2 regions of the Pseudoalteromonas spongiae UST010723-006 genome follow, and region 2 is predicted to be linked to the other one. Evidence: predicted binding sites of a transcription regulator. Region 2 holds the regulator's gene; the other holds the start of a gene.
What was found. The regulator MetJ, encoded in region 2, represses methionine synthesis genes. The targets are predictions, from matches to a motif close to TAGACGTCTAGACGTCTA.
Positions count from the first base shown of each region.

Region 1: a site for MetJ is predicted at 9,284-9,301, ahead of PSPO_RS11220 (homoserine O-succinyltransferase). Genes of this name have one in related genera too.

Region 1 covers NZ_CP011039.1:2,412,020-2,427,423, forward strand. The annotation lists gene PSPO_RS11195 (M16 family metallopeptidase) at 1-1,952, opposite strand, end outside; gene PSPO_RS11200 (hypothetical protein) at 2,301-3,260, shown strand; gene PSPO_RS11205 (ABC transporter substrate-binding protein) at 3,299-4,354, opposite strand; gene metH (methionine synthase) at 4,589-7,204, opposite strand; gene PSPO_RS11215 (homocysteine S-methyltransferase family protein) at 7,213-8,268, opposite strand; gene PSPO_RS11220 (homoserine O-succinyltransferase) at 8,258-9,205, opposite strand; gene PSPO_RS11225 (hypothetical protein) at 9,530-9,847, shown strand; gene PSPO_RS11230 (hypothetical protein) at 9,837-10,091, shown strand; gene PSPO_RS11235 (PepSY-associated TM helix domain-containing protein) at 10,094-11,695, shown strand; gene PSPO_RS11240 (TonB-dependent receptor) at 11,730-14,066, shown strand; gene PSPO_RS11245 (3'-5' exonuclease) at 14,113-14,751, opposite strand; gene PSPO_RS11250 (putative nucleotidyltransferase substrate binding domain-containing protein) at 14,751-15,404, opposite strand, start outside.
Region 2 covers NZ_CP011039.1:2,729,064-2,744,467, forward strand. The annotation lists gene PSPO_RS12595 (pilus assembly protein PilP) at 1-466, opposite strand, end outside; gene PSPO_RS12600 (type IV pilus inner membrane component PilO) at 463-1,068, opposite strand; gene PSPO_RS12605 (PilN domain-containing protein) at 1,065-1,631, opposite strand; gene PSPO_RS12610 (pilus assembly protein PilM) at 1,619-2,698, opposite strand; gene PSPO_RS12615 (penicillin-binding protein 1A) at 2,834-5,290, shown strand; gene metL (bifunctional aspartate kinase/homoserine dehydrogenase II) at 5,379-7,715, opposite strand; gene metB (cystathionine gamma-synthase) at 7,724-8,944, opposite strand; gene metJ (met regulon transcriptional regulator MetJ) at 9,135-9,458, shown strand; gene PSPO_RS12635 (malic enzyme-like NAD(P)-binding protein) at 9,505-10,746, opposite strand; gene rpmE (50S ribosomal protein L31) at 11,146-11,361, opposite strand; gene priA (primosomal protein N') at 11,573-13,747, shown strand; gene PSPO_RS12650 (SPOR domain-containing protein) at 13,762-14,283, shown strand; gene hslV (ATP-dependent protease subunit HslV) at 14,415-14,936, shown strand; gene hslU (HslU--HslV peptidase ATPase subunit) at 14,943-15,404, shown strand, end outside.

The DNA of each region.
Region 1 (15,404 bases), 320 kb from region 2:
TAAAATGCTTTTAAATCTTCAAGTGTGAGTGCTTCTAAATCAGAAATATCGCCATAGTTGTAACTTTCGTAAGCGTGACCTTGGTAAAGCTTGCTGTATAACACTTCTTTGCCAAGCTCTTCATCATTAGATGCTTTTAGGCCTGCTTTGATGCCATCTAGCTGCTCTTTCTTTAAACGTTTAAAGTCGTCTTCACGCCAACCTGGATTAAGTAGTTGGTCACTAACAATTTTGTACCACTCGTCTACCTTGTCTTTATTAACACGGCCACGGAATGACACCATTTCTTTATCAATTTGTACGCCGAAGCTACCCGCAATTGGGTAAAGCGCTTTTTGAATTTCTTTGTAAGAGCGCGACTCAGAGCCACCGCGTGCAATCATATTAGCAGTGATTGCTGCAAGGCCTTTTTTACCTTCAGGATCTGCTGCTGCACCTGTGTAGAATAATAGGTTTACATCAACTAACGGTGAGCTGCTACGCATATCAAGTACAGAAAATTTTGCATCGCCTTGCGGTTTGCTCATTTCTGCAACAACACCGTTTAAGTCAACCTCTTGCTCAAAACCTTTTACCGATTTAAGTGCCGACATAGTCACAGTTGTACGGCCCGAATCAATAAAGTACTTATTGGCAATTTCACGAATATCTTCTGCAGAAATGCTATCTGCCGTCGCGTAAAGCTGATTAATAACTTCTGGATCACGTTCAAAATGCATGTAGCTCGCAAGAGTTGACGCAATTGCTTGCGATGAATCTAAGCCATTAACAAAGCTGTACTTTAGGTTAGACTTTAAGTTAGCAAGCTTATCTGCATCAACTAACTCAGTACGCGCTTTTGCATAAGTACGATTAATCGCATCACGTGCTTTTGCTAAATCTTCTTCTTTTTCAACCTTTACAAATACGTGCAATAAACCCGGATCTTTAGTTTCTGGGTTGTAAGTAAACATTTGGCTAGCAAGCTGTTTCTCAACAACTAACTCTTGGTAAAGCGCTGAGTTATTTGAGAAATATAATTGCGAGATTAAATCTACTGCAGCACGGTCTTTTTCCGTTGGCTGCCACGCAGGGCCTTTGTAAGAAACAAGTAACCAGTGGCCTGGTAAACCTTCGCTTTCTTTATGAAGGTATTTTGCCGCTGTTTGCTTTGGCTCTACTGGAATATCAGCAACATAATCGCCACGCTGCCAGTTACCCCAATGCTTTTTAACCAGTTCAATGGTATCGTTCGGGTCTACATCACCGGTAATAATGAGCGATACATATTCTGGCTTATAAAACTTTTTAAAGAACTCTTCACCGTAGGCCATTTGATCTGGCATTTTTTCGATGTCTTCAAAAAAGCCCATAGTGGTGTGTTTGTAAGTATGCTTTTCAAACGCTTCATTACGCACTGCACTTAATAGCTGACGAATTGGATTTGCATTGTTTTTAAGGTACTCACCTTTAACCGTCAGCGCTTCTGTTCTAAATTGCGACTCTGAATATTTTAGGTTTTGGAAAATATCACCTTTAATTTCTAGCACTGTTTCTAAATGCTGCTTTGAAAAATTAAGGTGGTAGTTGGTGTAATCGTTTGTGGTGTAAGCGCGGTTATCTACACCTGAATTTTTAAGAATATCAGAGTAAACATCTTGCGGGAATTTCTCAGAGCCTTTAAACATCATATGTTCAAAGAAGTGCGCAAAACCAGTTTTGCCAGCTTCAACTTCGTTACGTGAACCTACTGATACTGGAATTTGCAGTGAGACTACATCTGGGTAATCTGTTTTAACCACCATAACGCGAAGACCGTTATCAAGCTCTTCTAGCACGTAATCTTGAGCAAATACTTTGTTTTCAGCTTTTACTGACGTGGTAGCTTGTGCATTATTTGATGATGTTGTGCTATTACAACCAGCAAGTGATAGTGCAATTACTACACTTGCTGCAACCAATTTAAGTTTCATACTGTTTCCCTTGGTTTGGATTATTTTTCTATAGAATTTTTCTAAACTTGGTAATTATGGCGATGTTCGCAATGTTAAGCGAGCAATTGCGGTAAATGGGTGTAAATGTTTTGCAACATTAAGTTTCAGAATAAAGGACTTAGAGTTCAGAACTCAGAATTAAGGTTTGAGTGCGACATCTGAGACCTGAAACCTGAAACCTGAAACCTGAAACCTGAAACCTTCACACTATGAATTTCCCTCAAGTTCTATTTCAATTTTTTTCAGTCGCAATTTTAAATTTTAGCTATTTAGACGTCTAAAAGGCTGCTATAGTTACTGTATCGAAATTATTTATGGTACGGAACAATGGCTTTATCTTTACAACAGAAAATTCAAGACCCAACACAAGGCGTTTATTTAATTGGTACTACGCCACCAAAAATGGGTACTGAAAAAGATAAAGTGACAGAAATTGCCAATAAATTATTAGGTCGTTTACATGAGATTGAATATGACGGGTTAGTCATTTACGACATTCAAGATGAAAGCAGCCGTACCAGCGTACCACGCCCTTTTCCGTTTAAGCATACCGTTGACCCGCGTGAATACAGTTTGCTGTTAAGTGATTTATCAGAATTAGATGTAATCACCTACAAAAGCGTCGCGCAGCGTGGTGTCGAAGAATTTAATGCATGGCTAACAGAAACCAAAGAAAAATATGCGCTTAACAACCTTGTTTTGGTGGGTAGCCCATCGTCTGAGGGCGAGATTAAATTAAGCTTACCAAACGCCTATAACGCATTAAGTGAGCATCAAAATAAATTTTTCTTAGGTGGTGTTACCATCGCTGAGCGTCATGCATCAAAACGCAATGAGCATGAACGTTTATTAGAAAAAACAGCACAAGGTTGTGAGTATTTTATCTCGCAAGCGGTATATGATGCGCAAGCAACAATCGACTTAATTACTAGCTATGCACGCAGTTGTAAACAACAAGGTTTAACGCCAAACCGTATTATCTTAACTTTTACTCCATGCGGCAGTGAAAAAACGTTAGAGTTTATGCAATGGCTTGGTATTTCTGTGCCAGAAGCCACTAAGTGGCGTATTTTAGATTCTGAGCAATCTCTTAATGAATCAGTACGCATTTGCCGTGAAAATCTAAACCTTATTTTACAAAGCTGTGCTCATTTAGATGTGCCACTAGGTTTAAATATTGAGAGCTTAACCAACCGTAAAGAAGAAATTGATGCATCAATTAATCTTTACCGCTTATTAAAAGCAACGATGGAACTGAACCTGGCTGAAAAGCAGTTAGCAAGTTAATTTAAGGCTTCCGCAATCAGCTTAACTTCAAGTTCTAGCTAGTTAGGATTTAATGGGCTAAGCCCTGCAATCGAGTGGCTTAATGCCACTTTTTCTTTAAGTGCTTTAAAGTCGTATTCGGCCCAATTAATTTTAACTTTATGGGATTTAAAATGTGCAACATTTTGCTTAGTGATCACATCAAGGTTAAAGGTTAGCTTTTTATTTTTTTGCTGGGCAAAAATATCGTGTCCATTATCGTACAGTATTAGGCTAATAACTGCCCATGCGCCCATAACTTTATGACCACCAATTGACGCACTTATTGACTGTTTTTCAACGGCTTGAATTGCGCGAGGTAACCAGTCAAAACCGCCAATAAAAATATCTTTATTGGGAATACGACCCGATTCTACCGCTGCTTTACTGGCGCCAAGTGCCATCAAATCAGACGCGGCCCAAATAATATTAACTTTAGGAAAGCGCGCTAATAGCGCCTTGCTTTGATTAAACGCAACCTGCTCAGACCACCCTGCATGCACAGCTTGATAAACAACCCCTTCATTGCCCTCGAAATACTCTCGCATGCCATTAAACCGCGCCTGCGATTCGCTGCCATAGTGACCATTGATAGCCACTACATGCGTTTCTTGCTTAGGTATTTGCGCCTGTTTTAAATGTTGTAGCGCTTTTGCAAGTTGGCCTCCTGCGGTATGATTATCAAAATAAATTTCACCAAGCCAATGCTTATATTTTTGCCCAGCTATTCCTATTTTTTCCCGTTCTTCACCAAAAATGGTTTGCTCTAAAGTAACAAACTTAATCTGCTGCGATTCCAGCAATGACATGCTCGCAGTAGAACCGCCGGGATAATTTAAAATCACTGCGTAATCTGGTTTGGGGTTTTTCGCTAAATATTGTTTTAGTGCTTCTAGTTGAACAATACGATTACCACCGCCATAAATCACCTGCATTTTTGTGCCGAGTTGCAGCGCTGCTGATTGCGCTATTTCTTCAACACTTTGCCAAAAAGGCTCATTGGGGATAGACGGGTTTACAAATAAAATATTTAACTCAGCACGTACCGAGCTATTAAATAAAATGATGCAGAACATCAAGTACTTAAAAAGTCTTATCATTACACCAAAAACAGATTCGTTCATTATTCAAGTATTATCAAAGAACACTACAAAAGCGAATTTAAACGCGAAAAACTAACGCCAATTAATTGTTAGTTGATAATGCAGGCACGTCGCTAGATGCAGAACAGCACAGGCAACGGATAAATGCCGCTAAATGCTGTTAATCATTAGCAAAAGAAAAGGGAGATATAAATCTCCCTTTGACTTTTACAAGTTAGGTCCCAGCCAACGTTCGGCTTCTTGTAAATTCATTGCTTGACGCTTGGCATAATCTTCTAGCTGATCTTGTTGAATTTGTGCAACGGCAAAATACTTAGACTCTGGGTGAGAAAAATACCAACCCGAAACTGCCGCGCCCGGCCACATTGCATAAGAGCTAGTCAGCTTCATACCGATGCGATTTTCTACATCAAGTAACTGCCAAATTTTTTGCTTTTCAGTATGCTCAGGACACGCTGGATAACCTGGAGCCGGACGAATACCTTGGTAGTTTTCGCGAATAAGCTCATCGTTCGATAAATTTTCATCTGGCGCAAAGCCCCAAATTTCCTTTCGCACACGCTCATGCAGATATTCTGCAAAGGCTTCAGCTAAACGGTCGGCAACGGCTTTTACCATAATTTTGTTATAGTCATCTTGCTGTTGCTCGAATACATCCGCTAAATCGTCTTCCTCTAACCCGCCTGTTACTGCAAAAGCACCAAAATAATCTGGCGTACCTTTTGGTGCGATATAATCAGCTAAACAGTAATTCGGAAAGTCCTTTTTCTCGGTTTGCTGACGTAACTGACAACTTGTCACAAGCACGTCGCTACGCGATTCATCGCTGTATATTTCAATATCATCTTCGATACGGTTAGCTGGGAAAATACCCATTACGCCTAACGGTTGCAGCTTGTTTGATGGCGCTAAATCATCGAGCATTTCGTTAGCGTCTTTAAACAGTTGCTTTGCCTCTTCGCCAACAATTTCATCTTCTAAAATGCGCGGGTATTTACCAGCGAGCGACCACGTCATAAAAAATGGCGTCCAGTCGATATACTCACGCAATGTCTCAATTGAGACATCTTTAAACTCTGTCACTCCAAGTTGTTTCGGCACCGGAGGCGTGTAGTTTTTGAAGTCGATAGGTGCACTGTTAGCGCGAGCTGCTTCAAGTGTTATTGGTTTAGAGCGAGGACGTTTACGCGCTTGTTGCTCACGTACTTTTTCATACTCAGCCGTGGTTTTTGCTAAAAACTCCGGCTTTTGCGTTTTGCTTAACAAACTTGACGCCACACCAACCGCACGCGAAGCATTATTTACATACACCACACCTTTGTCATATTCCGGCTCAATTTTAACCGCCGTATGCGCTTTTGATGTGGTTGCACCTCCAATTAATAAAGGAATATCAAACCCTTGGCGCGTCATTTCTTTTGCCACATGAACCATTTCATCAAGCGATGGTGTGATCAGGCCAGAAAGACCAATAATATCGACTTTTTCTTCAATGGCGGTACGTAAAATGGTTTCTGCAGGAACCATTACCCCAAGGTCGATAACTTCGTAGTTATTACATTGCAGTACAACACCCACAATGTTTTTACCGATGTCGTGCACATCACCTTTCACGGTAGCCATTAGGATTTTTCCGTTGGTTGCGCCCTCTTCTTTTTCCGCTTCAATGAAAGGGTCTAGATAGGCAACCGCGCGCTTCATTACCCGCGCCGATTTAACAACCTGCGGTAAGAACATTTTACCAGCACCAAATAAGTCGCCTACTACGTTCATACCGTCCATTAATGGACCTTCAATTACTTGAATTGGTTTATCAGCTTGCTGGCGTGCCTCTTCGGTATCTTCGTCAATAAATTCGGTAATACCTTTAACAAGAGCATGCTCTAAACGTTTTGCAACAGGCCAGCTGCGCCATTCTAAATCTTCTTTTTTCGCTTCAACGCCTTGCCCTGAGTATTTTGGCGCAAGTTCAACTAAGCGCTCACCCGCTTCAGGGTCGGTATTTAATACTACGTCTTCAACTGCATCGCGCAGTTCTTTTGGAATATCATCGTAAACCGCAAGCTGACCGGCATTAACGATACCCATATCCATACCCGCTTTAATCGCGTGATATAAAAACACCGAGTGAATGGCTTCACGCACCGGGTTATTACCACGGAATGAGAAGGATACATTTGAGACACCGCCCGACACTTTACAGTGCGGTAAGTTTTGTTTAATGCGGCGCGTACCTTCAATAAATTCAACGGCGTAGTTGTCGTGTTCTTCAATACCCGTAGCTACCGCAAAAATATTCGGGTCAAAAATAATGTCTTCAGGCGGAAAACCTAATTGATCTACTAAAATACGGTACGAACGCTGACAGATTTCAAATTTACGGTCGGCCGTTTCTGCTTGACCTGTTTCATCAAAAGCCATGACAACCGCAGCTGCTCCAAAACGCTTAATGATTTTAGCTTGCTTAATAAACGGCTCTTCACCTTCTTTAAGTGAAATTGAGTTAACGATTGCCTTACCTTGAATGCACTTCAAGCCCGCTTCAATGACATCCCACTTCGACGAGTCGACCATAATCGGCACGCGAGAGATATCTGGCTCTGACGCAATTAGATTTAAAAAGCGTACCATTGCCGCTTTTGAATCCAACATGGCTTCATCCATGTTGATATCAATAATTTGCGCGCCGTTCTCTACTTGCTCACGGGCAACCTCGAGTGCGGTTTCGTAATCTTCTTCTAGGATTAAACGTTTAAAACGGGCTGAACCCGTAACATTGGTACGTTCACCAACATTGGTAAATACTGCTGTACTGCTTGTCATGTTTGCTCCTAGTTTAAATTACAGGCTTCAAGGCCAGCTAAGCGCATACGCACTTCAAGTTCAGGTAATTGGCGCGGTGCTACATTTTTTGTGCCTTGATACATCGCATTAATATGCTCAGGCGTGGTGCCACAACAGCCTCCAACAATATTAATAAAGCCCGACTCAGCCCAATCAATAATCTCTTTTGCCATTTCGTCCGCTTCTAAATCGTATTCACCAAATTCGTTCGGTAGGCCTGCGTTGGGGTGAACCGACACAAAAGTTTCACACACACGCGATAACTCTTCTACATATTGGCGTAGTAAATCTGGCCCAAGGGCACAGTTAAGGCCAATTGAAATAGGCTTAATATGACGAATAGAATTGTAGAATGCCTCGGTTGTTTGGCCCGATAAAGTTCGGCCCGATGCATCAGTAATGGTGCCTGAAATCATTACGGGTAAAGTAACGCCTACGCGCTCGAATGCTTCTTCTACTGCAAAAGCCGCTGCTTTTGAATTAAGCGTATCGAAAATAGTCTCAATCAGAATTAAATCCGCACCACCTTCAATCAATGCCAGCGTTGATTCAATGTAAGCTTCAACAAGAGCATCAAAGGTAACGTTTCTAAAGCCAGGATCGTTTACATCTGGTGAAATAGAGCAGGTTTTTGATGTTGGACCAAGCACACCGGCTACATAACGCGGTTTAGTTGGGTCCTGTGCTTCAAATTCATCACACACTTTACGCGCCAATTTTGCCGATTCGAGATTGATTTCACGGCTTAAGCTTGCCATTTCATAATCTTCCATTGAAATGGTAGTCGCGTTAAAGGTATTGGTTTCAATAATATCAGCGCCTGCCGCAAGGTATTCACGGTGAATTTGTTCAATGATCTGTGGCTGGGTTAAACTGAGTAAGTCATTATTGCCTTTGACCAACACATGCCAATTTGCAAAGCGTTCACCGCGGTAATCTTCTTCTTCCAGTTTGTATTTCTGGATCATGGTGCCCATTGCACCATCAAGAATATGAATACGCGCTTTTAATGCAGCGGTTAATTGCTGTGATTTATTCGGCATAGTTGTTAGTCCTTACGTCTTGGCTGACTAAATTAATATCGTATGGCGTGGTTTGATAAACGTAGTAGTTTAACCAATTTGAAAATAATAAAAAGGCGTGGCTCTGCCAAGTTTTACTTGGTTTGGCGCTGGCATCATCATTAGGAAAATAATTATTTGGCTTAGGCGCATTCTGATCTTTTTCTAGGTCGCGTAAATACTCTTTATTCAAAGTATCGGCATCGTATTCTGGGTGACCAGTTAAATACACCTGCGAACCTGATTTATTCTTAATTAAAAACGCACCGACCTCTGGCGATCCGGCAATGACTTCAAGCTGGCTGTGGTTTGCAATATCAGCTTCATTAATATGACCATAGCGCGAATGTGGCACTAAGAATTCATCGTCAAAACCGCGTGTTAACGCTGCGTGTTCAAAATAGCGTTGATGTTTAAACACACCACAGAGCTTTTTCGCTTTAAGTTTTCGCTTTAATCCATAGTGATGAAATAGCCCTGCGTGAGCGGCCCAGCACGAAAATAAGGTAGAAGTAACATGCTGCTCAGCCCAGTCGAAAATCTCTTCCAGCTCTTGCCAATAAGCAACATCACTATATTCAAGGTGTGCCAATGGCGCACCAGTCACAATCATGGCATCGTAGTTTTCGTTTTTAACTTCTGAAAAATACTTATAGAACATATCAAGATGTTGCTCAGAGGTATTTTTGCTTCGGTGAGTATCTAAACGCAGTAACTCCACATTTACCTGCAGCGGTGAATTAGCCAGTAAACGAATAAACTGTACTTCAGTCTCCACCTTGTTTGGCATCAGGTTTAAAATGGCTAATCGCATCGGGCGGATCTCTTGTGTTTGCGCACGGCTTTGTGGCATTACAAACACATTTTCTTGCCTTAATGTATTAATAGCGGGCAATTGATCGCGCACTGTGATTGGCATCATTTAATCCTTATTACTATGGTAAATTGGGTTTAACCTGACGCTAATTATGAACGGATAGCCAGAAATATCAAGCTCTAGATGTTTAGATGTCTATTTGAGATTAAAGTGAAAAATACGCCAACCGTACTCCTACCGATAAATCTATCTCTCATTTCATAATAAGTGCTTCGTAAAAGTCACCATTACGCACCCATCGTTTAAATCAACTTTTAACTAATGCATTTGATTTTAATAATTTTTTACATTTTTCGAATAACAAATGTTGCGACAAATAAAAAACACAATTAAAATCAAATAAAAATCAATATCATTTACATTATAATGAGCTTTTTAGCAATTATCCCAATCTGGCTTGGATGCCTAGCCTGTTACTTAGGCAGTGAAAAACAACTACCGCTTAATAAACCAATGAACAAATCTATTGCCAATTTTTTATTAGTTATTGGTTACTTTATTGGTGTTGCTATTTTCTCTGTGTCTTTTGCGCTTACATCTTCGTTACTGGCGGCCTTTGTCGCATTAATGCTTGCGCTGGTAAGCCATACAATTTTAAGCACTTATACAAATAACATTTGGCGTTTCAATACAAGCGTTGTGGCATCGCTATTGGTATTAGCGGGGGTGACCTATGTGGCCTAAAACACTGATTGGCTTCTTTTTTGGTCTATTACTATCCATTTCTATCGTGCTCAATTTAAATTTGATTTTGCCATTAGCAGAAGACGTTAGACTTATTTCAGGGCTAGTGTTGGCATTTCCTATTTGGGCGGGCGTACTGGTGTGGAGTTATGCATTCGAAAAAGCACGCAAAGCAGCCAAAAACATTAGCCTTGTGCTTATTCCCTCTTGCTTACTCAACGTTGTTCTTTTGATGAGTCAATAATAATGAATAATAAAACTCTGAAATCATTAACTAACGCACACGCATGGATTGGTCTTGTTATATCTATCGTGTTATTCATCGTATTTTTTGCTGGTTCAATTAGCTTATTTCGCGAAAACATTGTGGCATGGGAAAAGCTACCAATACATGTAAATCAAACTGTATCCACAAACTCTCAAAACGTAAGTTACGATAACGCTATTGCAACCATTAATAAGCACTATGATGTATATGTCGATCACAGGTTTTATTTATTACCGCCAACAGAACATTCACCGTATATAGAAGCTTACTTTGCAAAAAACATTGAAGGTACGGATCCCGAAACAGGAGAAGATCATAGCGATGTGCATATTATGCTTGATGCACAGAGCGGCGAAATTATTGGTAATGCCGATACCATGGATTTCGGTAACTTCGTTTACCAACTTCATTACAATCTAGGCCTTGGCCGCATTGGCTTATATTTTGTTGGGATCATTACCCTGTTCTTTTTTGTTGCGGTGCTTAGCGGGTTATTTATTCATTGGCGCAAGCTTTTCAAAAACTTCTTTCAATACCGTAAAGATGGCAATAAAGATAAATGGTTAGACGCGCATAATATTATCGGCACCATGGGTCTGCCGTTTCATGTGATGTATGCCTTCACCGGATTAGTTTTTAACTTAGTGATTGTCTACCAAATTTCTTATGCCCTTGTGCTGTACCAAGGCGACCAACAAAAGCTACTCGCGGCAGCGGGATTTAACGAACCCCATATTGATATCATCGACAACAAAATGGCGATGAACGGCATCGACAGATTGCGTGCAATGGCAGCAAAAGACATGGATAACGCAATCATTGATCGAATTATGATTGAGCACTTTGGCGATGAAAGCGCCGTCGCGATTTTTACAGGTCAAAAGCAAGACAGGTTTGCCACCGAAACCGCAGTACATTACCAACTAAGTAATCAACAACAAATCTATCTTACTAAAGACAATTACGACAATGCCGTTCGCAGTGGCTTAGGTGTAATTGCCCGTTTGCACTTTGGTGATTTTGCTGGCTACGGTTTACGGTTAGCTTTCTTTTTGCTCGGATTAGCAACCTGTTATGTAATTTTAACCGGCAATTTAATGTGGCTAGAAAAACGTGCAAAACAGCGTAATCAAAGTCAGCGTTCACTTAATTTTGTCACGCGAATGACAAGCGGTGGCTTTATTGGCTTTATCTTTGCCATTGCTGTGGGCTTTAGTGCCGCACGAATAATACCAATTGAGATAACAACGCGTGCAGAGATTATCGAAAACAGCGTATTTGCGTCATTTTTGCTGGTGTTAGTCCTTGCGCAATTAATCAAAAACAACGCGAAATTCAATCAATATTCATTGCAGCTGAGCGGCGCAATATTTGCCCTTGTTGTCGTACTTGATTGGGTTTTACTGCCTAGCGCAACAGCACAACAACTCGCAGAACACAAATTTGATGTTGTGATTACGCAAAGCATCTTACTACTGCTCAGCGGTATTTGCTTTTTTGCAGCAAAACAAGTGGCGAAAAAAAACGCGTTTAAAAGCACTCAAACACAACCAAGTGTTACTAAATTAACTACTCAATAAATTATTCACACAACTACATTCTAAAAAGGACAATATGTTTACTGTTAAACGTAGAACCAATGCTGTAACGGCTGCAGTAAAATATGCACTAGCGACCAGCCTAATTGTTTCACCATTAACTATGGCTGAAGACGATAATGATATTGAAAAGATTATTGTTACCGGCCAAAAAATTGACCGCACTTTGCAAGAAACCCCTGCCAGTGTAGCCGTAATCACCAATAAAGCACTGGAAGAGCAAAAACTTAATAATCTTTACGATGCCCTATCAGTTGTGCCTAATGTAACTGGTGAAGTTGGCGTGGGTGGCTTTACAATTCGTGGCATTGACTCTTTTAACGTATCTGGTGGTGGTAACAGCTTTTTAACCAGTGTTTATGTTGACGGTGCGCCGTTGCCAATGCGTGAGATTCAACAAGGCGGTTTTTCTACTTGGGATGTGAGCCAAGTGGAAGTCTTACGTGGCCCGCAATCTACACTTCAAGGTCGCAACGCCCTTGCTGGTGCAATTGTTGTGAATACCTACGACCCAGCATATGAATACAGCGCTAAAGGGCGCGTAATTTTAGGTGAAAACGGACAACAAGAACTTGCTATTGCCGCTGGTGGTAGCTTAATCGATGATGTATTAGCATTTCGCTTTACCGCCGAAGACAGAGACTATGACGGCGTTATCGAAAATATTGCGCGCAACAACGAAAACTCAGATTTTTCAAACTCAAACCTGTATCGTTTTAAACTACTATTTGAACCGATTGAAGATTTTTCAGCGATTTTAAGTTACAGCAAATCTGAAACAGAAATGGGCGTTGTATGGGCAGACGCACACCCAAGTTACAATAAAGATTACCGTAAAGTAAACTTTAATGATCCAACATGGGAATTTACCGATTCAGACTTAGTGGTATTAAATCTAGATTACTACATTAACGATATTTGGTCGGCAACAGCAATCACAACTTATTCAGATATGCAGTATGGATACGAGTGGGATGGTGATGCATCGCCATTACCGATTGCACAACTGCACGATAAACGCTCTGACGAAACATTAACGCAAGAGCTAAAACTGACATTTGAATACGATAATTTAAAAGGGATTATTGGCGCGTATTATTCAAATTTAGAAGTAAAAGATAAAGCGATTGGTAATCGTAGTGCCAGCTTTAATCAACTTGGCGTACCAACATTACTGATCGCTGCACCAGAAAATGGCGGGTTAGGTTTACCACAGGCGATTGCCGATCAAGTATTAGCATTGTACGCACCGGTTGACCCTGTACTGCTTGATACTTATTCAAATTTATATCGTGAAATTACCAACACCGCAGTATTTGTTGATTTTACTTACAGCATCAATGATCAGTTTGATGTGTTTGCTGGCATTCGCTGGGACCAAGAAAAACAAGCCAATGCAACTGAGCAAGCCTATGGTATTGGTAATGCACACTTGTTACCAAACCCAAGCGACTATGCAGCAAACCCGATGTTTGCCCAACTTGTAGCTGGTATCAATGCGAAGCTGCTTAATATGGCAAGTCAAGCGTCACAAAACGAGCCTTTAACGTCTAAAACATTTAACGAAGTTCTGCCGAAATTAGGCGCAAGTTACCACCTAACCGATAACATCACCACCAGCTTTACCTACCAACAAGGTTACCGCTCTGGTGGTGTAGGTACCAACTCAGCGCGAGCGACACTCTTTACCTACGACCCTGAGTTTACCGATAACTACGAGCTTTCACTGCGCTCAACTTGGCTAGACGGCACCTTAGTGACGAATGCCAACGTGTTCTATCTAGATTGGCAAGATCAACAGGTCAGCGTGCAGCTGTCGGGTAATCAATACGACAGAGAAACCACGAATGCAGGTAAGTCGACGGTACAAGGATTTGAATTTGAATTGTTCTACTATCCAACCAATAACCTAACGCTAAGTGCAGGCTTTGGCCGTGCTAAAACAGAGTTTGAAGAGTTTTTAGTTGCTATTCCAGGCGAACCGACGCTTGATTTAAAAGGTCAGTCCTTTGCGGACTCACCTGAATGGACTGCAAATTTAGCCGCAAGTTACCACACTGATTTTGGTTTATACCTATCTGCTGATGCAAACTATCAAGACAGCGCGTTAGCCGATACCATGTATCAAAACAGTAATGAAATGAAAAACCTGTGGGGCGAAAACTATGTGCCACAAAATGACGCGCGTACATTAATAAATGCACGTGTTGGTTATCAGTGGGAAAATTACGATATTCAACTATCAGCGAAAAACCTAACAGATAAAGTGTATGACGCACGTGGTGCGCGCACCAACAATAAAACCCTTGGCCAACCTCGCCAATTAAGTTTAAGTTTCACTGCTAGCTTTTAAGCGCGTGTAACTAACTTGCAGGGGAAGTGATTAACACTTCCCTTTTTTACATTAAGTGTTTAACTAATAGCGGTTTACCACGGCTAATTTGATTTGCTTGCGCTAAAAACAACTCAGCGGTGGCCATGGCGTCGGTAAGTGCATTATGACAATTGTATTCAGGTAACCGATAGCGCTCGCGACAATTGCTTAGGGTTAAGCTATCTTGCGCAATTACATGCCCTTGGCGAGCAAGGCGTTTATGTTCGATATTCATAGTATCGAGTATTGCTAAAGGCTTGTGCAATAAACCCGCTTTATTAAACGCAATACGTAAAAATCCCCAATCGAGCTGTTGGTTATGAAATATTAATATTTTATCGTCGAGTAGTTCATTTAACGCTTTAAGCGCCTCATTTAACGGTACACCTGCCGCAATCGTTGTGTTATCAATGCCGTGAAACACTGGGCTTTGATTTAAATTACTCACCTGATTATTAATAAAGTGCTGACATTGACCAATTTGAATGCGTTGATGACTAATTGGCACCCATGCAATCGAGACAATTTCATCTTGTTTTGCATTAAGCCCGGTTAACTCTAAATCAATAACTAAATAGTCCACCTTAAAACAGTTACTTTTTAGGATGTCATTATCTTTTTCGGGTAACACAAAAAAGCGCTTAATTGATTCAAGTATTCCCATCATAAACTGCCTCTAGCAAACTTAAAGGCGGCCGCTTGCTGTGCTTGCTTAATTAAATAAAACGCCTCTTTTAATTGGTGGCGTTCCAGTGAGGTTAAATCTTCTGGGTCGATACAATTAGCCGGTAACCCTTTTTGCTGTAACTGCACGTTTAAACGCAGCTGCGTAAGGTAGCGCCAACAATCTTTTAAATCATAAATATCCGTTTTACTCACTTGCTGTTGTTTAGACAACGCACTTAAGCGCTCTAAGGTATTAGCAGCAGTAACATTATGATGCAGCGCATAAAGGCGAACAATATCGTTAATAATTGCCACACCACGCTTTTTTAAATCAATATACGTATGTTTTTGCTTATCTTTTTCTAATTTAAACTGATTAAATAAACCGATAGGTACCGAGTTAGTATTAATATCCGTTGCCATTGAGGCAAAAAATATCTGATTTTTAGTAGTTGCTAATATGCCTTTACTAAATTCTTCGAACAAACTTTCAGAGCCATCAACAAAACGAATATCAAAAAAGATTTTGCAGTTTAAAATAGCCTGCGGCGATGGGCTTTTAATCCATGAGCCAAATTGATTTAACCATGCAGAAAGCCCCATACGACAAGCATCACGACTTGCCATAATACCACCTGGGCATTCTTTAAT
Region 2 (15,404 bases):
CACCATCAGGTATTAATTCTAGCAGCTCAATAAAGCCATTCTGTACCTGAGTTACCTTGCCATTAAATAGTCCCATTCGCTCACCAACACCAATTTCATGCAATGAGTTATCTGGAGCTGTAATAAGTGCTAACAGCTCTGTTGCTGAGCCAATTGTGCCACGCATTTGTAGATTTTCTAACGGGAAACGCTCCAACGCTTCTTTTCTACGACGAGGGTCAGGGTGCAAGCAGTTTTGAACTTGCAATAATCGATCCTGAATTACCTCTGGTTTTGGTGCTACAAAAGGGCTTCGCTTTTCGCTGGCAGTGTAAGCAAAGTGGTTAAAGTTCTTAATTTCAGGAATTGGCTCTACGTTATTATTAGTATTAGCACGCACCTGATTAATAAATTCTTGTTGTTCCGTTAAATCATCAAAGCAGCCACTAAGAATTAGAGGCAAAGCTAAAATAGCTAATTTTTTCATTCGCGCTCCCCTTCGTAGCGGTAGGTTTTAGCAACTACGCTAAACTCCAACTGCTCTTGTTGTTCTCCACCTTCAATTGTGAAGTCATGTAAGCTGATAATACGAGGTAACTCAGCTACTTTACTTACAAACTCACCAAAATCATGGTAACTACCTACCACTTCGATTTTAATTGGTAACTCAGTGTAGAACTCTTTTTCAATCTCAGGCATCCATTCAACTTTGTGGAACGTTAAACCGCTTGAAGTTCCAATGTAAGATAAATCTTCAATTAAGCCTGGTGTTTCACTTGATGTAGGAAGACGTTTTAAAAGCTGTGAAAACTTCTCTTCCATTTCAACCATTTGTTGACGATAAATTTCTAACTTACTAGCTACGTCATACTTTTGACGATAAGAAGCTCGCAATTCTTGCTCTTTTTGTTGTGCTCTTTCATAGGCTTCAATTTCACTTGAAACCAACATTGAATATGTAAAAAACGCAACTAAGCCTGCAGCGATACAGCAAACGATAACTTTAACAGCAAGTGGCCAACTACCAACGTTCTCTAAATCTAACTCATCTAAATCGATTTCATTTAGCGATTTTAAGTCGATATTCATTTTTGAACCTCGCTAATTTCTTCGAACGGCTTAACTCTAAACCTTAGGTTAAAATCGTTAAGCAAACGCAGCTCTTGGTCGCCTGCTTCAATCACTTGCATAATTGCATCTTCAAATAAATATGACTCTTCAAGCTTACGTAACATAGCAGATACACGGTTATGTGATTCACTTTTACCTACGATTTGAAGCGCACGGTCGCGACGCTCTAAGCTTGTTAAGTAAACACCTGAAGGAACTACCAATGCAACCTCGTCCATAATCTGTGTACCAAGGTTTCGGTTACTCTGTAATTCTTCAATAAGGCGCATACGTTGTTGCAAACTAGCTTTTCGTTTATCTAGCTCATTAATATCTTTAATTCGCTGATCTAATAATGCTATTTCTGAAGTAAGGAAGTTATTACGCACATTTTGGCCATCTTTTAATGCACCATAGAACATACTTAGAGCAAACATACTGCCAAACGCAACAATAACAACGAGCACAAGTATACTAACAAACTGCTTTTGTGCTTCCTTGCGCGACGCATCACGCCACGCCAAGAGGTTTATATGTGGCATGGTGAAAAACTCCTTAGTGCTAAGCCCGTCGCTACTGCTAACTGTGCTTGGTTCTTCTCTAAAGATTCACGGTCCACGCCCGGTGCTAGCTCCATCTTTTCAAATGGATTCATAATGACGGAATGAATACCTAACTCATCAATCAGTAGCTTATCTAAGCCAGAGATTAACGAGGTACCACCTGATAAAACAATATAGTCAACTTGGTCTTTACCACTTGTGGTTAAGAACATTTGGATGGCACGACGAACCTGTTGCAAAAATGATGTTTGGAACGGTGCTAACACTTCAAACGTATAGTTTGGTGGTAAGTCACCAGACGTTTTTGCAAGTTCCGCTTCATCAAAACTCTTATTGTAATAAGAAACAATACTTTGCGTATATTGTTCGCCACCAAAAACCTGATCTCGGGTATACAACGTCTCACCGTTCTGCGTTACGCTGATAAGGGTCATCGTTGCGCCTACATCAATAAAGGCAACCACCTTGTTTGCAGCGTCTTCTGGTAAGAAGTCGTAACACAGTTCAAGGTTACGACTTAACGCGTACGCTTCAACATCAACAACTTTTGGCACAAAGCCACCTGACTCAACAGCTCCTGCACGCGCTTCAACACTCTCTGTACGCGCAGCCGAAAGTAAAACGTTTACTTTTGATGGATCAGCATCGTTTACATCAAGCTTTTCAAAATCTAAACTCACTTCATCAAGTGGATAAGGAATTAAGCTGTCCGCTTCAATTTCTATTTGAGATTCTAATTCAGCATCCGTTAAGGCTACATCCATAAAAATAACTTTCGTGATAACCGCCTGACCAGATACTGCTGTTGCTGCTTCTGTGATATTTTTGGGGAGTTTTTTACGAATTTTATTGATTACACGACCAACAGCTTCAATATCTTGGATCGTCCTTTCTGCCATTGCCCCTTTAGGCATTGGCTCGACAGCAAACGCTTCAAGTCGATAATGAGTGTCTTTTTGGCTTAATAGCACGGCTTTAACCGAATGAGAGCCAATATCAATACCAACCATCAGAGGCTGTGGTTTTTTAAACAGTTGACCTATCATAAACCTAACGCTAATCCTTTTTTTTATAATTATAATAACTTTATAAAATCTAGCGAAAAAATTTTATTCAAAAATTAATCAGGATATACTACCAGTGTTATCTTGTAATTGGGAGTCCATTCTCGGGAATTTTCTGTGGCTTTTATAAAAAACTTTTTACGTTTTATTATCATATGTACCATTCTTGGTACTTTTGCAGTAGTTATCCTTTACTTTTACGTAAAGCCCGAACTACCCAGTGTTGCCGTTTTAAAAGACGTGCAACTTCAAACACCTATGCAAGTATTCACCAAAGATGGCCAATTAATCAACCAATTTGGTGAAAAAAAACGTATTCCGGTTACGATAGATCAAATTCCGCAAGATTTTTTAAACGCTATACTCGCGACTGAAGATAATCGTTTCTACGATCACCCCGGCATCGACCCGATAGGCATTGTCCGCTCTGCAATCGTACTAATAACAACAGGCGAAAAGAAACAAGGTGCCAGTACCATTACCATGCAAACGGCGCGTAACTTCTTTTTAACGCGCGAAAAAGCATACATGCGAAAAATAAAAGAAATTTTTATTGCGTTGCATATTGAGAGCCTAATGACAAAAGATGAAATATTGGCACTTTATCTCAATAAAATAGAGCTTGGTCATCGTGCATTTGGTGTTGGCGCAGCAGCGCAGGTTTACTACGGCAAAGATTTAGATCAACTTAATTTGCCACAGCTTGCGATGATTGCTGGTTTACCAAAAGCCCCTTCATCATTAAACCCTATTAGTAATCCAACTCGAGCAAAACACCGCCGCAACGTTGTTCTTTCACGTATGCTAGTTGAAGGATACATTTCACAAGCACAATTTGATGAAGCAAGTAAAGCACCAATAACAGCGAAAAAACACGGTGCAGAAATCGAGTTTTCTTCACCTTATATTTCAGAAATGATTCGAGCAGACATGGTTGCACGCTTCGGATTAGACGGCGCGTATAACAACGGCTATAAAGTTTACGCAACCATCACAGCTAAAAACCAAGCTGCTGCGCAAAAAGCGTTAATGGATAATATTCATAACTATGACCATCGTCATGGTTTTAGAGGAGTTAACATTTATTTATGGAACTCCGAAACGGATACGGCTTGGCAACGTAATGAAATCCTCTCTTATCTCGAATCTGTAAATGAAATCGGTTATTTAAAAGCAGCCGTTATCGAGCAAATTGATGAGCAAAATGCTTATGCAGTACTTAAAAACGGCAATTCAATCACAATTCCATGGGACGGATTAAAGTGGGCTCGTCCATACATTTCGCATTCACGCCAAGGAAAGCCGCCTGAAACAACCTCAGATATACTCTATCCTGGGGCGTTCGTTTGGCTACAGCAAAATGAAGATGGTCAATATAAACTATCTCAAATGCCTGACGTGAGCAGCGCAATAGTGTCTCTTAATCCTCAAACCGGTGCAATTGAGTCACTTGTTGGTGGATATAGCTTCGAGTTATCGCAATACAACCGCGCAACCCAAGCAAAACGTCAAGTAGGTTCAAACATTAAGCCATTCCTTTATTCCGCTGCAATTGAGCATGGCTATTCGTTAGGCTCAATAATTAACGATGCCCCAATAAATAGCTGGAACTCTGCACAGCGTATCGCTTGGCGCCCAGAAAATAGCCCAGCTAATTACGATGGCCCAATTCGTGTGCGTCGCGCATTGGCACAGTCTAAAAACGTGGTTGCAGTTCGCCTGTTACGAGGCATAGGCGCACGCGAAACAGTAGACCATTTACTTAAATTTGGCTTTTCACCTGAAGACATTAAACCACATGAGGCACTTTCCCTCGGTGCTGCTTCGTTAACGCCTTTAGAAGTGGCGCGTGGTATGGCAACGTTTGCCAATGGCGGACATTTAATTGAGCCATATTTTATTGACCGTATTGAAGATGCCGAAGGCAACATCGTATATAAATCTCAACCGTTAGTTGTTTGCAATCAATGTAGTGCTGAAGAAGTGCGTGATAGCTTTCATTACGCGCCTCGCGTAATTAGCGAACAAAATGCCTTTTTAATTGCCGACGCGATGAACACTGCAATCTATGGAGAACCAGGCTGGCTTGGTACAGGCTGGCGTGCAAAAGATTTAAAACGTAATGACTTATCAGGCAAAACCGGTACTACAAACGATATTGTAGATACTTGGTTCTCAGGTTTTAACAGCCAAGTGATTACCACTGTATGGGTCGGCTTTGATGATGCCGGCAAGCGTTTAGGTAGAGTAAGCTACAATAATAATTTAAGTCGCAATCAATTTGCTGGCGGTGAATCTGGTGCACGAACGGCGCAGCCTGCATGGCTTGATTATATGCGTGAAGCTCTGAGAGGTATGCCTAGCGCACCTATTGAACAACCAGAAGGGCTCGTCTCAGTAAGAATCGACCGTAAATCAGGGTTACTAACTAAAAAAACCGATAACTCGTCACGATTTGAGTATTTTATAAAGGGCACAGCACCAACGCAGTATACTCAACAAGAAGTGCAGAATTTATTTGACCCTTACACAACAACGACTGATTCAGGCAAAACAGCTGAAGAGCTATTTTAACGGTATCAATTCATTTATGTATATCAGTTTATATAAATTAAAAAAGCCGCTAACACTGTTAGCGGCTTTTTAATATTAATTATCCTGATTACTCTGATAGTTTATGGCAGAGCCAATATAAATCAGAATGCACTCCCGCAGCGGTAACTTCACGCCCTGCTCCAGGTCCTTGAATAATCAATGCGTTGTCAGCATACCAAACACTATTGATCACAAAAATGTTATCGCCCGGAGTTAGTGTTGCAACCGCAGCTGACGGAGCAACAGCTTTTAACCCTACTTTTGCCGTAATAGGTGAGGTTGTGGTATCAAGCTCAGCCACGTACCTAAGCGTATTACCTTCTCTTTGTGCATCTAGAGCGAGCTCTTCCACAAATGTATCAAGTGACTCACGTTTTGCTAATGCATCTTGCCAAGGCCCTTCGGCAAGCTCTCCTGGCATCCACGCCGATAACTCAATATCGTCTAATTCAAGTGATAAACCAAGCTCTCTTGCCAAAATAAGTAACTTTCTTTGTACGTCACGGCCAGAAAGATCTTCACGCGGATCAGGTTCGGTAAAGCCCAGCTCTCGCGCTTGCTCAACTAAATCTGAGAACTTTTTATCGAGCGAATAATTTGCCCCTAACCAAGACAATGTGCCCGAGAACACACCACTAATTTTAGTGATTTTATCGCCTGAGTTTTGCAGGTCTTTTAAAGCAAAATTAATTGGTAAACCGGCGCCTACACTTGTGTTGTAACGCCACAGTAAATTTTTCTCTGTCTGCAAGCGACGTAAATTTTCATACCAAGTTAGCTCTGCGGTGCCCGCGTATTTATTTGCTGAAATAATATGACAATCGTGCAACGCAAATTCAGGGTATAACTTACTAAACGATTCACTTGCCGTGATATCAATCACTACTTTATGGCCATAATCAAGCTCTTTAATAAACTCGATAATCTGCTCAGGTGACGACACTTTTGCATTATTTTTGAAGTTTGCACTGGCTGTTGCCAGCTCTATACCCTGGCCATTTAACAAACTCGTACTTGAGCGTAATAAACCTACCAACTTAACTGGTAACAAGGTATTTAGACGCGCTAACTGGTCATTAAGCTGTGATAAAAACACCTCTCCAACATTACCAATACCCGCCACAATCACAGCTAATTCTTGTTTAGCGGTGATCAATTCTTCATGTAATAATGACAGCGTATCGCTTTCAAGCAACTGGTCGCCAAGTAAAATAGCAAAGCCATTTTGACTCCACGCACCACGTAATGTCATGCTTTGCTTCTCTAATAATGCTTTTGCACTTTCAAGTAACTGCGATTCACTGCCGGCCTCACTCACGATTGCCACACCAGAGACATTCGATTCAATAAGCACCGCATCTTGTAAATAATATGACGCAACTTGCTCGCCAAACTGACTTGGTACAAGCAGTAACGTATTTCCCTCTACCTCAAGCGGCTGAAGCGGATGCTGCAGAATAATGCTTAACTCTCGAATGCTATCTTTATTGTTATGAGTAAGTTGAAATACATCAACACTGGCTAGTGTCGTTAAAAAACGTTTTGCTTTCGCTTGTTCGTTAGCAACCACTTGCGTGCCATCACTATGGCTATCGTAGCTACTGCGAACGACTAATTTAATATCGCTGTCTTTTAATGGTGTAAGCGTTTTAGCGTGCAATACAGGGTTACCTAATCGCGCGAGTTGTTGCGCTTGCTGCTGGCTAATTTTATTGTATTTAACCGCCTTCTCTACTTTACGTGGGTCGGTACTGTAAACGCCTTGAGTATCTGTCCAAATTGTAACACTGCTGGCATTGATATATTTACCAAGCAAAGTCGCACTGTAATCGCTACCATTACGGCCTAGCGTCACCGTGTTACCCACTTCGTCACTTGCGATAAATCCTGTCACCACATTAAGTTGGTCGCTCTTTAATGCCTGGCAGCGTGCAGTATTTTCTTGATGCTTAAGATTATTTTGTGCAACAACAAATAGCTTTCGGCTATCAAAGTGAGTCGCAGCAACCCCTTGCTTATTTAAATAATGCGCAAGTAAACGGGCAGACCACAGCTCACCGTGAGCAAGCAACCACGCCTGCTCTAACTCTGCACAGCCAGCACGTTGAGAGATTGCATTAATATCGTCAATAAAGTGAGCATACACTTCACTTTTATCACCTAATAATTCAGAAACCAGTGCGCATTGGTGATCTTTTAGTAACGCAATTACCTCACCAACACCTTTATGATCTTGATTGTGATAACACGACCACAAGCGCACAAGCGTATCGGTCGTTTTACCTGCAGCAGATACAACTATGGCATCGCCATACGCTAGTTGCTGACAAATATTGGCAACTGCATGGTAGCGCTTGGCACTGCTTAGGCTTGACCCACCAAATTTATATACTTGTTTTGTCATTTAAGTAATCACCACAATGCAGGTCGTGCAGCGCAGCATTGAGTGCTTTTTTCTCCACCAGCAGCGACGTCTTTGTTAATTGTTTTTGCGAATGCTTGTTCAAGATCTGCGATTAAATCTTCAACATCTTCAATACCAACAGAAATACGAATTAACGTATCGTTAACGCCTGCTTTAATTCGTGCTTCAGGCGCCATGCCGGCGTGTGTCATGGTAGCTGGGTGACAAATTAAGCTCTCTACACCACCAAGTGATTCAGCGAGGCTAAACTGTTCTACACTGGTTAAAAATTTAGCCGTATCTTCAATTGTGCCTTTAATACTAAAGCTCACCATGCCACCAAAACCTTTTTGCTGTGCTTTTGCTAAGTCATGTTGTGGATGATTTTTAAGACCTGGGTAATAAACTTTCTCTACATGCTCACAGGTTTCTAAGTAACGTGCGATGGCAAATGCGTTTTCTTGGTGCTGTTTAATACGCACATTTAAAGTACGAATACCACGCAGCGTTAAATACGCATCAAATGGCGCACCTGTAATGCCAATATTATTTGCCCACCAAGCAAGCTCTTCACCTAACTCCGCAGTGCGGGTAATAACCACGCCACCGACAACATCTGAGTGGCCATTGATGTATTTTGTGGTTGAGTGGATAACAATATCTACACCAAATGAAATTGGGTTTTGTAATGCTGGAGATAAAAACGTGTTGTCAGCTCCTACTAACGCCCCTACGGAGTGAGAAACTTCCACTACTTTAGCAATGTCAGTTAAACGTAAAACTGGGTTACTTGGCGTTTCAATCCACACTAGCTTAGGTTTAATTGCTTTAATCTGCTCGTAGCAAGACGCTTGTGTAAAGTCGACAACCGCTACTTTTAATAAACCGCGTTTTTCCAAGCTCGTGAATAAACGGTAACTACCGCCATAGCAATCATGAGGAATTAAAATAGTATCTTCTGGTGTTAAGATTTGTGTGCATAAGTGAACAGCAGCCATACCTGTTGCAGTTACAATACCCTTTTCACCGCCTTCTAGCTTAGCAAGCGTATCAGCCAAAATATCACGATTAGGATTGCCGCTACGGCCATAATCATAATCACGCTTTTTATCAAAATCGGCGAACGAATAAGTCGTCGATAAATATAACGGTGGAACAACCGCACCATGATGCTTATCTGCGGTAATGCCATTGCGAACAGCAAGGGTTGTTTGTTTGTTCTGCTTCATAACTCTGCCACTTAGATGTTTAGACGTCTAAAAGGTTAAACCACCAAACAATGGAAGTCAAAACTTTTACACGTCTATATAGCCAAATAAATGATATTTGACTATATATTTTAAAACGATAAAATTTTGCCTCTTAATATACAGGCTATCGTCAAAATTAAATCGTAACAGATATAGGCTAGTACACTTTATGGCAACTGAATGGAACGGTGAATATATTCACCCATATGCAGAACACGGTAAAAAATCAGAACAAGTGAAAAAAATTACCGTATCTATCCCACTTAACGTATTGAAAGTACTGACAGACGAGCGCACTCGTAGACAAGTAAATAACTTACGTCATGCAACCAATAGCGAACTACTGTGTGAAGCATTTTTGCATGCGTTTACTGGTCAGCCATTGCCTGACGATGAAGATCTGAGAAAAGATAACCCTGAGCATATTCCGCAAAGGGTAAAAGAAATTCTTGCTGAACGCGGCTTACCGGTTCCAGAGCTTGAAGATGAATAAAAAAAACCTCAGCAATTGCTGAGGTTTTTTTTTGCTTTTAATCAAGTTAAAGCATGTAGTTTTCTGGTATTTCAATCTGCGCAACGCCTGACTCAACCGCGGCTTCTGCAACAGCACGCGCTACACGCGGAAGTAAACGTGGGTCCATTGGCTTAGGAATGATGTAATCTTTACCAAATTCAAGATTTGATTCACCAGACGCTGACAATACCTCTTGCGGTACTGGCTCTTTAGCAATTTCGCGAATCGCATTTACCGCCGCAATTTTCATTTCGTCATTAATCGCTGTTGCGCGCACATCAAGCGCACCACGGAAAATAAACGGGAAGCATAATACGTTATTAACTTGGTTAGGGTAATCTGAACGACCTGTAGCCATAATTAAATCATTGCGCGCAGCATTCGCCACTTCCGGTTTAATTTCAGGATCAGGGTTAGAACACGCAAATACCACTGGCTTATCTGCCATTAATTTTAGATCTTCAGGAGCAAGTAAGTCAGGACCTGAAACACCCACAAATACGTCAGCTTCTTCAATAACATCTTGTAAGGTGCGCTTATCTGTATTATTCGCAAACAACATTTTGTATTCATTTAGGTCATCACGACGCGTATGAATAACCCCTTTTCGATCAAGCATGTAAATGTGCTCACGTTGTGCACCACATTTAATTAATAGCTCCATACACGCAATTGCTGCTGCACCTGCACCTAAACATACAATTAATGCATCTTTTAACTTTTTACCTTGGATCTCTAACGCATTCAGCATGCCCGCCGCGGTTACAATCGCGGTACCGTGTTGGTCATCATGAAATACTGGCACACTACAACGTTCAATAAGCGCTTTTTCAATTTCAAAACACTCTGGCGCTTTAATATCTTCCAGGTTAATACCACCAAAAGTATCTGCAATATTTTCTACAGTATTAATAAAGTCTTCGGTAGTACGGTGCTTAACTTCAATATCAATTGAATCTAAACCAGCAAAACGCTTAAATAATAACGCCTTGCCTTCCATAACTGGTTTTGATGCAAGCGGTCCTAAATTACCTAAACCTAAAATTGCAGTACCGTTTGAGATAACAGCGACCATATTACCCTTTGCAGTATATTTATATGCATTGTTCGGATCTGCTGCGATCTCACGAACCGGTTCAGCAACACCAGGACTATAAGCTAATGCAAGATCATTAACTGTCTCTGCTGGTTTGGTTAATTCGATGCTGATTTTTCCAGGAACGGGTTCAGAATGGTATTGTAGCGCTTTTTCTCTTATGTCAGACATGCGTGCCTTATCCTACGATGTTAAAAGTGAGAGATACTGGTTTAATAGTACGGCATTTAGAGTAAATAGAAGTTAAATGCGGTTATATCTTAACCTAAGACCATAGTTGAATTTACAACAATAGGCTTGTGGATATTTTCTGCTAAATCATTACCAGATTGAAGTTAATTCAGATCCGACCAGATTCACAGCCATCTATTTTTTACACTCGACAGATACTATTTTGCCAACAGATAGTAAAAATAATGAATATTGAAGCTATCTATAATCCAGTATATAGCCATCTATTTAGAATAAAAAGACATAGAAAAACCATATAACATGACAAAAATTCATATTAAATTTTAGATACAAAAAAAAGCACCCTTAGGTGCTTTTTTGAAAGAACTAAAATAGCTCTTATTTTTTGCTTGAAAGCGCGCCAAAACGCTTGTTGAAGCGATCAACACGACCACCTGTATCAAGCACTTTTTGCTTACCAGTGTAGAACGGGTGACACTCTGAACAAACATCTAAGTGAATGTCTTTACAAAGAGTTGAACGCGTTTCGAATTTGTTACCACAAGAACAAGTAGCATTGATTGCTTCGTACTTAGGGTGGATACCTTCTTTCATAGTAAACCTCTAATTAGGCCGCATCGCTCTCCAAACCCGAAGTCTGGCACCATACGTTGTTAAACAAAAATATATAGGGCGCGAATTCTAGCCAACTAACATGCCAATAGCAAGATCTTTAACCATCTTCAGATAAATTTTGTTTAACACTAGCCGCAAACACAATGCCATGATTTAATTTCCACAAATACGCTCTAAAAATAAAAGTTGAATGACTACGCCTGTTGTTGCAGAAATTGCCTTAAATGTACCGCTTTACCGTAACTTTGATTACCTCGTTGAACCTCAGTTTCAAACTAATATTGCGGTGGGTTGTCGTGTTGCAGTTCAATTTGGTCGTCAGCAACTTGTCGGCATTGTTGTTGCGTTAAAATCAAATAGTGAATTTCTCGATAAATTAAAACCTATTTCACGTTTAATTGATAACAACGCGATTATTGATCGCCATATGATCAGCCTTATCGAATTTGCGAGTCATTATTACCAAAACCCGCTTGGAGAGTGCTACCAAGTTGCACTACCAACTTTGTTAAACAAAGGCGAAGCAGTTGATAAGTCTGCAGTGCCTATCATTAAACTGATCGATGAAAATACATCAGTGAATGGTAAAAAACAGCGCCAACTAATCGAGCATTTAGTTGATTCGGGCAGTACGCCAGTTACCGAATTGAGTGCGCTCGGGTTTAGTAGTGCAACCGTTAAATCACTGCTGGAAAAAGCGATTATTGAGAAAACGGTTGAATACAATCGTGATTGGCAATCAAAACCTCTCGCAATCGACGATAAACCCAAACTTAAGCGTGAACAAGCCATTGCACTTGCAGCAATTAATCAAGCTACAGGCTATACCTGCTATTTGCTTGAAGGTGTAACTGGTAGCGGAAAAACAGAAGTTTATCTACAAGCTTTGGAAAAGCCATTGCAACAAGGTAAACAAGCGTTAGTACTGGTACCCGAAATTGGCTTAACGCCACAAACCGTCAACCGCTTTCGCAGACGCTTTCCTAATGTGCCTATTATGCTTTGGCACTCTGCAATGACGGATAATGAACGCCTATCAACTTGGCGTGCAGCACAAACTCAAAGCGCTGCCATTGTAATTGGCACCCGCTCTAGTGTGTTTTTACCATTTGCCAAACTCGCGATGATTATTGTTGATGAAGAGCACGACTTGTCATTTAAACAGCAAGATTCACTACGCTACCACGCCCGTGATTTAGCTTGCTTTCGCGCTGCTAAACTAGCGATTCCATTAATCTTGGGCAGTGCAACACCGTCGCTTGAAACGATTCATAATGCCACAAATCATAAGTACCAACTGCTTACATTAACTGAGCGAGCACAAACACAAAGCGATAATCAGTATGTGCTACTTGATATGCGAGGGCAGCATCAACAGTCAGGTCTTGCACTTGCAACGCTTGATTACATCAAAAAAGAGCTTACGAAAGGTAAGCAAGTTATGGTGTTTTTAAATCGCAGAGGTTTTTCGCCTAGTCTTATTTGCCACGAATGTGGCTGGTTAAGTCAATGCCAACGCTGTAGCGCCAATGCCACCTATCACAAACATATTCGCAATTTAATTTGCCATCATTGCGGAGCGCAAGAGCATGTGCCAACACAATGTCCAAGTTGCGGTAGTACGCAAATTATCCCCGCAGGACAAGGTACAGAACAAGTTGCTGAGTTTTTAGCTGAAAGCTTTCCCGACACCCCAATCACCCGAGTTGACCGCGATTCAACCCGTAAAAAAGGCAGTTTAGAAAGCGCACTGCACGACATAAACAAAGGCGAACCGCGGATTTTAATTGGCACCCAAATGCTTGCTAAAGGACATCATTTTAGTGAGGTGTCGCTAGTCGTCATTATGGACGTAGATAGCGGACTCTACTCTTACGATTTTCGCGCTACAGAGCACCTAGCCCAATTAATTACCCAAGTTTCAGGTCGCGCAGGGCGTAGCGGTGAAGCCGGCACGGTATTACTCCAAACACATTTTCCAGAACATCCGCTATTACAAGACCTAATCAATAATGGCTACCAAGACTTCTCCCGTTATGCTTTGCGTGAACGTGAAGAAACCTTGCTACCCCCCTACACTAGTCTTGCAATCATTCGTTGCGAATCGCACAAGCTAAACGACATTAATAATTTTTTGTACGACCTTATTCCAGAACAACTGCCTTCTGGTATACAATTGCTCGGACCTGTTCCTGCAGCACTTGAGCGCATTGCAGGCAAATACCGCTACCAGCTCCATATTCAAGGTAATGAGCGCAAAAAATTGCACTTATACCTACATCAACTTGTTAGCTACATAAGTCAAAGTAAGCTAGCAACAAAGGTCCGCTGGAGTATCGATATCGACCCAGTTTCAATGGCATAAGAAAATAGTAAACAATGGCCCAAAGAGATTACGTAAATAAAAAACGTGCCCCTAAAAAAACAGCCCCAAGCAAACGCCCTTTTCCTGTTGCTGCGTTAGTAGCCGCGGTTGTTTTAGTGTCGGCCGGTATTTATGGCTTGTACTTTATTACCACTAATAGCGATGTAAAAGCATCGCAGCAAAAAGTTGCCAAAGAACAAACAAAATCACCTAAGCCTAAGCCGAAAAAGCCCGATTTCATTGAAGAAATTGAGAATGCCAACATTGAAGTTGAAGTTACAGAGCAAGAGCAAAAAGGCCCCTACTATATGCAATGTGCATCGCTACGCAATCGTGATGATGCGGAAGCGCTAAAAGCACAAATTGCATTTAAGACCGGCCTCATTGCCGATGTAGACCGTACAGAAGGCAAAAATGGCGTATGGTATCGCGTAAAAATAGAACCATTTGCCACCAAGCGTCTTGCTGAAAGTGCGAACAACCAAATTAAACGTGCGCGCATTTCTCGCTGTCGCATTTATTTAATGCCTAAGTAACACAACTAACACAAATTCAAGCTTGGTAGCTTTGTTTTGCTACCAAGTTCCCCCGCCAAGCCTTGAAATCCTTTGTTTACTCCCCATATCAATAACAATTGAAATTAACAGATTAAACCTAAGGTTTATTTATGACTACGATAGTTTCTGTGCGCCGCGAAGGCAAAGTAGTGATTGGCGGTGATGGCCAAGTTTCACTGGGCAACACAGTAATGAAAGGCAATGCAAAAAAAGTGCGTCGTCTTTATAACGGCAAAGTACTTGCCGGATTTGCGGGCGGTACAGCCGACGCTTTTACACTATTTGAACGTTTTGAAACCAAACTCGAAATGCATCAGGGCCACTTAACCAAAGCGGCTGTTGAAATGGCTAAAGATTGGCGCACCGACCGCGCATTGAGAAAGCTCGAAGCGCTACTAGCCGTCGCAGATGAAACTGCATCACTTATTATCACAGGTAATGGCGATGTAGTGCAGCCTGAGCACGATCTCATCGCTATTGGCAGTGGCGGCAACTTCGCCCAAGCATCAGCAACTGCATTACTTGAAAACACCGATTTAAGTGCGCGCGAAATTGTAGAAAAAAGCCTAAAAATTGCAGGTGATATCTGCGTTTTCACTAATAACTTCCAAACCATTGAAGAGCTGGGGTAATTAAATATGTCTGCAATGACACCAAGAGAAATTGTACATGAGTTAGACCAGCACATCATTGGTCAAAACAAAGCTAAAAAAGCCGTTGCGATTGCCCTTCGTAACCGCTGGCGTCGTATGCAACTTGACGAAGCTCTGCGCAGTGAAGTTACGCCAAAGAACATTTTAATGATTGGCCCAACGGGTGTAGGTAAAACTGAAATAGCACGCCGTTTAGCAAAACTAGCTAATGCGCCATTTATTAAAGTTGAAGCAACGAAATTCACTGAAGTAGGTTACGTTGGTAAAGAAGTTGAAACCATCATTCGCGATCTTGCTGATATTGCAGTGAAGATGACACGTGAACAGCAAACCGAAAAGTACAAGTTCAGAGCAGAAGAAGCTGCAGAAGAGCGCATTTTAGATGCCTTATTGCCACCAGCAAAAGACGCATGGGGCCAAGCGCAAGAGTCTGAAAATAATACAACA